One region of the Roseateles flavus genome, then DNA from elsewhere that is predicted to be linked to it. Evidence: riboswitches for the same ligand, from Rfam matches in the RefSeq annotation. Region 1 holds a riboswitch; the other holds the start of a gene.

Region 1 (5,099 bases):
ACGCGGGCGAGATCGACGGCAAGGACGCTGGCTTTCTTGCCCTGCGCCAGGTGCTCGAAGGGCAGGCGGCGCCGGGCGCATTGAAGCGCCAGGTGCTGGTCTTCGTGCCCGTTTTCAATGTCGACGGCCACGAGCGTTTCGGCGCCTGGAACCGCCCCAACCAGCGCGGGCCCGAGGCCATGGGCTGGCGGACCACGGCCGAGAACTACAACCTCAACCGCGACTACGCCAAGGCCGATGCGCCCGAGATGCAGGCCATGCTGCGCCTGGTCCAGGCCTGGGACCCGCTGGCCACCATCGACCTGCACGTCACCGACGGCGCGCAGTTCGAGCACGACGTCTCCATCCAGGTCGAGCCGGTGCATGCGGGCGACGAGGCCCTGCGCGCCAGCGGGCAGCGCCTGCGCGACGGCGTCATCGAGGCGCTGGCGGCGCAGGGCTCGCTGCCGCAGCCCTTCTACATGTCCTTCGAGAAGATGGACGACCCTGCCTCCGGCTTTGCCGATGGCGTGCCGCCGCCGCGCTTCTCCACCGGCTACTTCTGGCTGCGCAACCGCTTCGGCATGCTGGTGGAGACGCACTCGTGGAAGGACTACCCGACCCGCGTGCGCATCACCCGCAACACTGTGGTCGCCACGCTGGCGCTGATGGCCCGCCACGGCGCCGACTGGCTGGCGCAGGCCCGGGCGGCGGATGCGCGCGCGATGCGCCTGGCCGGCCGCGAGCAGCCCCTGGCCTTCGAGACCAGCCCGAAGCAACGCATGATCGACTTCCGCGGCTATGCCTACACCCGCACGCCCTCGGACATCTCCGGCGCCCTGATGACCCGCTACGACGAGCACCGCCCCGAGATCTGGCACGTGCCCCTGCGCGACGAGATCGTCCCCGCCCTGAGCCTGCCGGTGCCCGGCGCCGGCTATCTGGTGCCCGCGGCGCATGCCGAGGCCGTGGCGGCCAGGCTGCGCCTGCACGGCCTGCGCTTCGAGCGCCTGGCCGCGGCGCGCCCGGCGCTGCCGGTGCAGGTCTTCAGGGCCGAGCAGGCGCGCTTCGGAGCGCAGTCGGTGGAAGGCCACCAGCGCCTGGAGGTGAAGGGCCAGTGGCGCCCCGAGCCGCGCGACCTGCCCGCCGGCAGCCTGTTCGTGCCCGCGGCCCAGCCCGGCGTGCGCCTGCTGATGGCCCTGCTGGAACCGCAGGCGCCAGACTCCCTGCTGGCCTGGGGCTTCTTCAACAACGCCTTCGAGACCAAGGAGTACATGGAGGATTACGTGGCCGAGGACGTGGCCCGGGCCCAGCTGGCGGCCGATCCGCAGCTGGCCGCCGAGTTCCAGCGCCGCCTGGCCGAAGACGCCGCCTTCGCCGCCGACCCGCATGCCCGCCTCGCCTTCTTCGCGCGCCGGCATACGTCCTGGGATGAACGTTACCGGCTGTATCCGGTGATGCGCCTGGACCAGCCGCTGCGCTGAGTCTCCGGACACCGTTTCGTCGCGCCCAGGGGCACCGGGCGCGCACAAAGTCGCAGGAAGCCGCGCGACCTGCGTGGCAGCGCTTTTCAGCGGCGCCGCCAGCGCCTACTGTTGCGCCTACGGGATTCCCCCGTGATCGGCAAACCGCGCGAAAGCGCGGGACGCAAAGCCTCCGGCCTACAGCCGACGCCCTTCAGGCGCCGGCCACGGTAGCGGGGTTGCCAGCTGCCCCGCCGCCCCGGCAGGGAACTGGCCTCGATGGATGCACTCCGAGGCGAAACCACATGAACTCACCCCTGTTCTCCGCCCTGGTCCTGGCCCTGCTGGCCGGCACCGGTTCTTCCCAGGCCGCCTTCCAGGCTGCCCAGGTCGGCCCTGATGGCCTCATCGTCCAGGCTGCCCAGACGGACCGCCTGATCGTCAAGTACAAGTCCGGCAAGGGCGCCTTCCCCACCGAGAACGCCCGCCTGGCCGCCCAGGTCGCAAGCAACCGCCATGGCGTGCAGCTGACCCCCCTGCGCCAGATGGCCAGCGGCGCCCAGGTGTTCAAGCTCAGCCGTCGCCTGGGCAAGGGCGACATCGAGGCCCTGGCCGCCAGCTTCCGCAGCGGTGACGCCAATATCGAGTACGTCGAGCCCGACCGCCTGCTGCAGCCGCAGCTGACGCCCACCGACCCGATGTACGCCCAGCAGTGGAGCCTGTTCGACGCCGTGGGCGGCATCCGCGCCCCCGACGCCTGGAACAAGTCCAGCGGCGATGGCGTGACCGTGGCCGTGATCGACACCGGCGTACGACCCCATGCCGACTTCGCGCCGCGCCTGCTGCCCGGCTACGACTTCATCCTGAACACCACCGTGGCCGGTGACGGCGGCGGGCGCGACGCCGATGCCAGCGACCCCGGCGACTTCGTCGCGGCAGGCGCCTGCGGCTCCGGCAGTGCCGCGCGCAACAGCTCCTGGCACGGCACGCATGTCAGCGGCATCGTCGGCGCCACGGGCAGCAATGGCATCGGCGTGAGCGGCGTGGCCTTCAAGGCCCGGCTGCTGCCGGTGCGCGCCCTGGGCAAGTGCGGCGGCTATACCTCGGACATCGCCGATGCCATGGTCTGGGCCGCCGGTGGCAGCGTCAGCGGCGTGCCGGTCAATGCCAATCCGGCGAAGGTGATCAACCTCTCGCTGGGCGGCGCCGGCAGCTGCGACATCACCACGCAGAACGCCATCAACACCGCCCGGGCCAAGGGCGCCGTGGTCGTGGTGGCCGCGGGCAACAGCGGCCAGGACGCGGCGAACTTCTCGCCGGCCAGCTGCAGCGGCGTGATCACCGTGGCGGCCACCGGCAAGACCGGTGCGCGGGCGTCCTACTCCAACTTCGGCAGCAAGGTGACGCTGGCCGCGCCGGGCGGCGACAGCAACGGCGCCATCCTGTCCACCTACAACACGGGCGCCACCACGCCGGGCAGCGACAGCTATGCCGGCATGATGGGCACCTCCATGGCCACGCCGGTGGTCAGCGGGGTCGTGGCCCTGATGCTCCAGGCCAACAGAAACCTCACGCCCGACCAAGTGGCCAGCCTGCTCAAGAGCAGCGCCCGCGCCTTCCCGGCGGCCTGCATGGGCTGTGGCGCCGGCCTCGTTGACGCGAACGCGGCCGTGAACGCGGCCCTGGCGCAGGCTTCGGGTGCCGCCCCCGCCCCCGCACCCACGCCGGCCCCCGCACCCGCCCCGGCTCCGAGCCCCGAGCCGACGCCTGCTCCTGCGCCGGCGCCCGTCTCCATCAAGGAAGCCGAGCCCAATGACAGCCTGGGCGCCGCCCAGGTGATCAGCGCCAGCCGCGCGGCCATCAGCGGCAGCATCGCCAGCAACACCGACAACGACTACTACCGCTACAGCGTCCCCGCCGGCAAGACCCTCAAGGTCACGCTGAGCGCCGGCAGCGCCTCGGGCTTCGGCCTCGGGGCCTACACGGCCGGCGGCACGCAGCTGCTGCTGAGCACCGGCGTGCCGGGCGTCACCCAGATGCTGCAGATCACCAACTCGGGCAGCAAGGACGTGAACGTCTACCTGCGCGTGCTGCGCAGCACCGGTGCGACCGGCGGCTATGCCCTCAGCCTGAGTCTCTAGTCACGCGGCCGGCCTGCGGGCCGGTCCTCGCTTTCTCTCGTCCTTGCTCCTCGCTTCGAGCGCGCGCTGCGTCAGCAGAGCGCGCTCTTTTTCATTGAGGCTCAGCGCCGCAGCCCGCTCGAAGGCCTCGGCCGCCTCCTCGCCGCGCCGCTGCTGCTGCAGCAGGTCGCCGCGCACGCTGTGCCACCAGGGGTAGCGCTGCATGGCGGCCTGCGCGCCCAGGGCGTCGACCAGGACCAGGGCTTCCGCCGCGCTGCCCTCGGGCGCCCGGCTCAGCGCCACCGCGCGGTTCAGCGCGACCACGGGCGAGGGCCAGCCCTCCAGCAGCCGGGTGTAGAGGGCCAGGATCAGGGACCAGTCCGTGTCCTCGGCCCGCGTGGCGCGGGCATGGCAGGCCGCGATGCCCGCCTGCAGCAGGTAGTAGCCCGGCGCCTGGCCCAGGGCCGCGCAGGCCGCCTCGCCCGCGGCCAGCGCGGCCAGGCCGCGGCGGATCAGCAGGCTGTCCCAGCGGCGGCGGTCCTGGTCCATCAGCAGCACGGGCGCGCCTTGCGCGTCCAGCCGCGCCGCCTGGCGCGAGGCCTGGATCTCGAGCAGGCTCATCAGACCCAGCACTTCCGGCTCCTGCGGCATCAGCGCAGCCAGCAGGCGGGCCAGGCGCTGGGCCTCGCCCATCAGGTCGCTGCGCAGCCAGTCGCTGCCGGAGCTGGCGGCATAGCCCTCGTTGAAGATCAGGTAGACCACCTCCAGCACCGCGCCCAGGCGCTGCAGGCGCTCGGCGGGGCCGGGCAGCTCGAAGGGCACCTGGGCCTCGCTGAGCGTGCGCTTGGCGCGGCTGATGCGCTGGGCCACCGTGGGCTCGGGGCACAGGTAGGCGCGGGCGATCTCGGCCGTGCTGAGGCCGCCCAGCAGACGCAGCGTCAGGGCGGCGCGCGCCTCGGGCGAGAGCAGGGGGTGGCAGGCGGTGAAGATCAGGCGCAGGAGGTCGTCGCCGATGTCATCGGCGCGGCGGGCGTCCAGGGTCTCGCTGAGGTCGGGCACCACATGCTCCTGGCGTGCCTCGATGTCCTGGGCCAGGGCCTCGTGGTGGCGTTCCTGCATGCGGCGCTGGCGCAGGCGGTCCAGGGCGCGGTGCTTGGCCGTGGTCATCAGCCAGGCACCGGGCTTGTCCGGCACGCCCTCGCGCGGCCAGTGTTCCAGGGCGGCCAGCAGGGCCTCCTGGGCGATCTCCTCGGCTTCATCGAGGTCGCGCAGCAGGCGGCGCAGCGCCCCGATCACGGCCGGCGACTCCAGCCGCCAGATGGCCGCGATGCGCGAGGTCAGCGCCGCCGCCTCGCTCACGTCGCGGTGCCCTGCGAAGCGTTCACCTGGCTGGCATCCACCATGTGCACCAGCTCCCAGAGGTGGCCGTCGAGGTCCTCGAAGCTGTGGCCGTACATGAAGCCGTGGTCCTGCGGCGGGCGCGGCGCACGGCCGCCCGCGGCGATGGCGCGGGCCACCAGCTGGTCGACCTCCTCGC
Region 2 (5,099 bases), on a different contig from region 1:
GCCGGCCGGGCCGGCTCGTCAGCCAGGCGATGCGCCCAGTCCTGGAAGGCATGGTTCAGTAGCTCGTCCATCATCGTTCTCCTCATTGCGTCACGACACGATGGGCGCATACTGCAAGTTCAAGTGAACTTGAAGTCAAGCCTTCATTTCGTTCCCCCTCTCGTCTTGCGGAACCGTCATGAGCGATGCCTCCCCCACCCTGCTTCCCATCGGCGATTTCGCCCGCCGCGCCGGCGTGGCCGCCAGCGCCCTTCGCTTCTACGAGGAGCAGGGACTGCTGCTGAGCCACCGCAGCGCCTCGGGCCGCCGCCAGTTTGCCCGCAGCGACCTGCGCCGCGTGGCCTTCATCCGCGCCGCACAGCAGGTAGGCCTGAGCCTGGACCAGATCCGCGCCGCGCTGGCCAGCCTGCCAGACGCGCGCACACCCAATGCGCGCGACTGGGAGCGCCTCTCGCGCGCCTGGCAGCCCCTGCTGGCAGCACGGATCGCTGAGCTGCAGCAGCTGCAGGACACCCTCGCCTCCTGCATCGGCTGCGGCTGCCTGTCCCTCAGCAAGTGCAAGCTCTACAACCCGCAGGACGCGGCCGGGCGCCGCGGCGCGGGGGCGCGCTACTGGATGGGCGACCGGTCCAGCGAGGTGCTGGCGGAGCAGGCAACGCCGCAGACGACGCGGCGCCAGGGTCCCGGCTGAGGGCCTCAGGTGACAGGGCAGGAGCGGCCCTCTATCCTCCCCGGCAGGGCCTGCAGCGACGCCTGGACAAGGGGTCAGGTCTTGCCAGTCAGGCGGCCGTGGTGTGGAACGATCTGGAGAGTCCCATGGATTTCGTCGGTTTCAGCAGCTCCCGGGCGAGGCTCGGCGAGCTGGACATCGCCTACTGCATCGGCGGCTCAGGCCCGCCCCTGCTCCTGCTGCACGGCTTTCCCCAGAACCGGGCGATGTGGGCCCGCATCGCGCCGCAGCTGGCGCGGCACTACACCGTGGTGGCGGCCGACCTGCGCGGCTACGGGGATTCCGGCAAGCCCCGCGACCTGCCGGACCATTCGAACTATTCGTTCCGGGCCCTGGCCGACGACCAGCTCGGTCTGATGCGCCAGCTCGGCTTCGATCGCTTCCACCTCGTCGGCCATGACCGCGGCGGGCGCACCGCCCACCGGCTGGCGCTGGACCATCCCGAGGCCGTGCGTTCGCTGACCGTCATGGACATCGTGCCGACCCTGGCCATGTTCATGGACACCAACCGGCAGGTCGCGGCCACCTACTGGCACTGGTATTTCCTGCAGCAGCCCGAGCCCTTCCCCGAGCGCCTCATCGGCCAGGACCCGGACTATTTCTACGAGACCTGCCTGCTGGGCTGGGGCAAGGCGCGGCTGGGCGACTTCGACACAGAGCAGCTGGCCGACTACCGCCGCTGCTGGCGCGACCCCGGCATGATCCATGGTTCCTGCTCGGACTACCGCGCCGCGGCCACCGTGGACCTGGCCCTGGATCAGGCGGACGCCCAGCGGCTGGTTGAATGTCCGACCCTGGTCTTCTACGGCGAGGCAGGCGTGATGAACGCGCTCTTCGACATCCCGGCGCAATGGCGCACGCGCTGCCGCGCCGTGCAGACGGCGACGCTGCCCGGCGGCCACTTCTTCGCGGACCAGTTCCCCGACGAGACGGCCGCCGAACTCCTGCGTTTCCTGGGCAGCATCGACGCGCCCTGAGCAGGACTCAGCTCCCTGAGGCGCCGGCCGTCACCGCGGCCGGCGCCGCCCCTTCCGGCTGCCCCGCGATGATGGTGCCCTCCACCGGCGCACCGCGCTGGTCCGACGCGCTGTCCAGCAGGGCGCGGGCGTCCTCCAGCGTGTGGGTGGTGAAGGCCAGCTGGGCGGTGACGCGCAGCTTGCCCTCGGCCGTCAGCTGGGCCGTGTGCTTGGCGATGCCCATGGGGCGGCGGAAGGCCACCACCTGCTTGCCGCTGGCCAGGTCGAAGAGGCGCACCTCCTTGGTCGAGGCCTGGCGCACCACGGCCACCGGTCCGCCGGCGGTGTTGAACCACTGCGCCTGCCAGAAGTAGTGGAAGGCATTGGGCGAGCCGTCCGGGTTCCACAGGGACTCGTAGGAATCGGCCTTGGCGCATTTGTTGACCACGGCGTTCTGGCGGCGGCAGTCGCTGTAGCGGGTGACCTGCTTGTCGTCCACGGCCATGGCCAGCGTGCTGAGCATGCCGGTGTCCAGATGGAACAGGGCGTAGTCATTGGCTTCCTCGGCCCCCACCACGCGCTTGGCCAGGCTGAACAGGCCGCTCACGGCGCCGGTCAGGCTGTCGGGCGAGGGGCGCGTGGAGGCGTCCTTCTCCAGCAGCAGGGTGCGGGTGCTGGCCACGTCACCGCGCTGCAGCGGCACCGGGGTCCAGCCCTCGGGGATGGCGATGGTGCGCAAGGCCTGGCCCGGCCTGAACTCGAAGGCGCTGGCCGCGCGCAGCAGCAGCGCGCCCTGCGAGCTCAGCACCAGGCCGTCGCCGGCCAGGGTCTGGCCATCGACGGTCTGCAGCATCCACTGGCCCGGGCGGCTGCTCACCTGGCCCACCGTGAAGGGCGCCGCCGTGCCGCGGCCGCGCTTGAGCAGCTGAACACCATCCATGCGCTGCACCAGGTAGGCGAAGTCGCCGGTGAGGGGGTCCACCGCCGCACGCCCGACCTTGCCCTCCGGATCCACGACCAACTGCCCGTTGATGACGAAGCCATCCTTGCGCTGCTCGACCTGCACGGTGTGCGGGGCCGGCAAGGCGGCGATCTGCTGGGCCAGCTCGGCGGTGGCCCGCGCGGGCTGGGGCGTTGCGGCCTGCGCGGGTGCGGCCAGGGGCGCGGGGGGTGAAAAGAGCGAGGGCGAGGGCGAAGCCAAGGGCAAGGCCGAGCCCTGCACCGGCGCCCTGCCCTGGCCCAGCTGCTGCATGCGCTGCATCGTCTCGCGGATCTTGAGGCGCATGCTCAGCTCCTGCTCCGGGCTGAGCGTCTGCCCGCGCTGGGCCATGCTGTTGCGCATGGTTTCGATGAGCGCCTCCTCGTCCATGGCCTGTGCGGCCGCGAGGCCCGGCAGCGCCATCAGCAGGGCCGCGGCCAGGGAAGACAGATTCAAACGCAGACGCACACTCAGACCCATACCGTGTTTCCTCTCGAGGGGTGTTGAAGAGACCGGCCGCCCGCGAACACAGGGCCGGGAGACAGGACCGGGCGCGACGCTTCGTCAACGCGACGCAAGACCTGCCCCCCTGGGGAGGGAGTGCGCAACCCCGCCATCATGACCGCCTGCAGGCAGGCTGGCTGTAGACCGGAGGCTTTGCGACCCCGGCTTTCGCGCGGGTGTGCCAAGGAACAGATTGTTACGTCGCTCCGGGGCCGTCCGCCGTGTTTCGCCGTGCATATCTCACGCCCCTTCTTTGCGCCGCCTCAAGCCATCTGCCGGAGCAGCGCCGCGCAATCACCGCACTCCCGCCGCCACCCACCGTCAACCGAGCCGCCGCCCAGGCGTTCAGGAATGACCGCCGGCCCCCTTTCGCGCCGGCATTGCAAGGATCTCCACCATGACCACGCTGACCCTCACCTTCACCGGCACCCCTGGCCAGGCCCGCAAGGCCCTGGGTGAGCTCCTGCTGCGCTACCGCTCCGCCTATTTCGTCGAGCGCAGCAGCCATGAATACCTGGTGACGGCCGACGAGCCCACGGCGGCAGAGCTGGCCGCACAGGCCCAGTGGTCTATCCGCCGCGCGCCGGATCCGGTGCGCTGAGCCCGCGCGGCGAGCCTCCCGCCGCCATCCGGCCCCTCCAGGCAAGTCCCGAGGCCGGGGCCGCGCCTCGGTGATAGCGTCTGAGCTGCGCAGCCGGACGGTCCGCCTGCGAGCAACAGGCGCATCGGAGGCAAGCATGGCTTGGAATTGGTTGAAGGCGACGGGGCGGGTGGCGATCAGCATGGCAGCGGCGGCGGCGGCCCTGGTCGCGCTGCCCGCGCAGGCAGCGGGCGAGGAGGGTCTGGCACGGGGCGGGCAGCCGGACGTCTCCTTCATCAGCTTCCCCTCCCCCAACCTGGCATCGCCCGGCGCGATGTTGACGATCCAGGGCAAGCTGAGCCTGCCCGCGCACGCGATCCGGGGCGCCGGCCATGGCCACCGCAAGTTGCCGGCCGTGCTGATCCTGCATGGCTCGGCCGGCGTCGATGCCCGCGGAGACTTCTACGAGGCCGCGCTCAACGCCGCCGGCATCGCCACCCTGCAGATCGACATGTGGCAGGCCCGCGGCGTCAGCAACGCCAGCCAGCGCCCCAGTGCGCCGGTGCTGACCTACCCGGACGCCTTCTCGGCCCTGGCCTACCTGGCCCAGCGGCCGGAGATCGATGGCGCCCGCATCGGCGTGATGGGCTTCTCCTGGGGCGGTCTGGTGAGCCTGGGGGCGGCCGAGCGCCTCTATGCCGGCAGGTTCGGCGGCGGCCGCAGTTTCAAGGCGCACGTCGCGCATTACCCGGTCTGCTATCCCTGGAACAACGCGTCCCTGCTGGCCGCCCTGCACACCACGCCGGCCCAGTTCGGCGTCCAGTGGATCAACCTCACCGGCGCGCCGGTGATGATCCAGGTCGGCAGTCAGGACGACTACGACAACAGCGGCGCTCCCTGCCAGGCCCTGGCGCAGTCGGTCAATGCCAGCAATGGCGGCATCGTCAGCGTGAACGTCTACCCCGGCGCCTCCCATGGCTGGGACCGCCTGATGGTGCCCATCACGGTGACGGACCCCTACGCCAACCAGGGCAGCTACTTCAGCACGGGCGTCGTGCCCAGCGTGCAGATGAGCCCGGATGCCGAGCAGGCCTATCTGTCGCGCGCCCGCGTGGTGCGCTTCTTCGCGAGGCACCTTTGATGCGGCCTGCGGGCTCTTCACCGCGGCGTGCCGGGCTGCCACAGGTCCAGCAACTGCCGGTGGAGGGCCGCCGGTGCCGCGAGAAGGCCCGAGCCAGGTTCGCCCAGCGGCACGGTCCCGAGGCCTGACACCGTCGCCCCTGCCTCGCGGGCGATCAGCAGGCCGGGCAACCAGTCGACCAGATGCCGGCCGCATTCCCAGTAGGCATC

What was found. A riboswitch is a leader RNA that binds a small molecule or an ion and turns the genes downstream of it on or off. The one in region 1 is predicted to bind cyclic di-GMP.
Region 2: linked by a shared signal. The riboswitch ahead of ABDJ40_RS19365 (hypothetical protein) and the one ahead of ABDJ40_RS19970 (S8 family peptidase) in region 1 are both predicted to bind cyclic di-GMP.

Annotation. Positions count from the first base shown of each region.
Region 1 is NZ_JBDPZC010000011.1:45,737-50,835, forward strand. It holds gene ABDJ40_RS19965 (M14 family metallopeptidase) at 1-1,463, shown strand, start outside; cyclic di-GMP riboswitch class I at 1,592-1,689, shown strand; gene ABDJ40_RS19970 (S8 family peptidase) at 1,748-3,583, shown strand; gene ABDJ40_RS19975 (RNA polymerase sigma factor) at 3,584-4,921, opposite strand; gene ABDJ40_RS19980 (VOC family protein) at 4,918-5,099, opposite strand, start outside.
Region 2 is NZ_JBDPZC010000010.1:100,109-105,207, reverse strand. It holds gene ABDJ40_RS19380 (questin oxidase family protein) at 1-71, opposite strand, end outside; gene soxR (redox-sensitive transcriptional activator SoxR) at 179-691, shown strand; gene ABDJ40_RS19370 (alpha/beta fold hydrolase) at 817-1,707, shown strand; gene ABDJ40_RS19365 (hypothetical protein) at 1,715-3,145, opposite strand; cyclic di-GMP riboswitch class I at 3,266-3,362, opposite strand; gene ABDJ40_RS19360 (hypothetical protein) at 3,567-3,770, shown strand; gene ABDJ40_RS19355 (dienelactone hydrolase family protein) at 3,907-4,890, shown strand; gene ABDJ40_RS19350 (inositol monophosphatase family protein) at 4,908-5,099, opposite strand, start outside.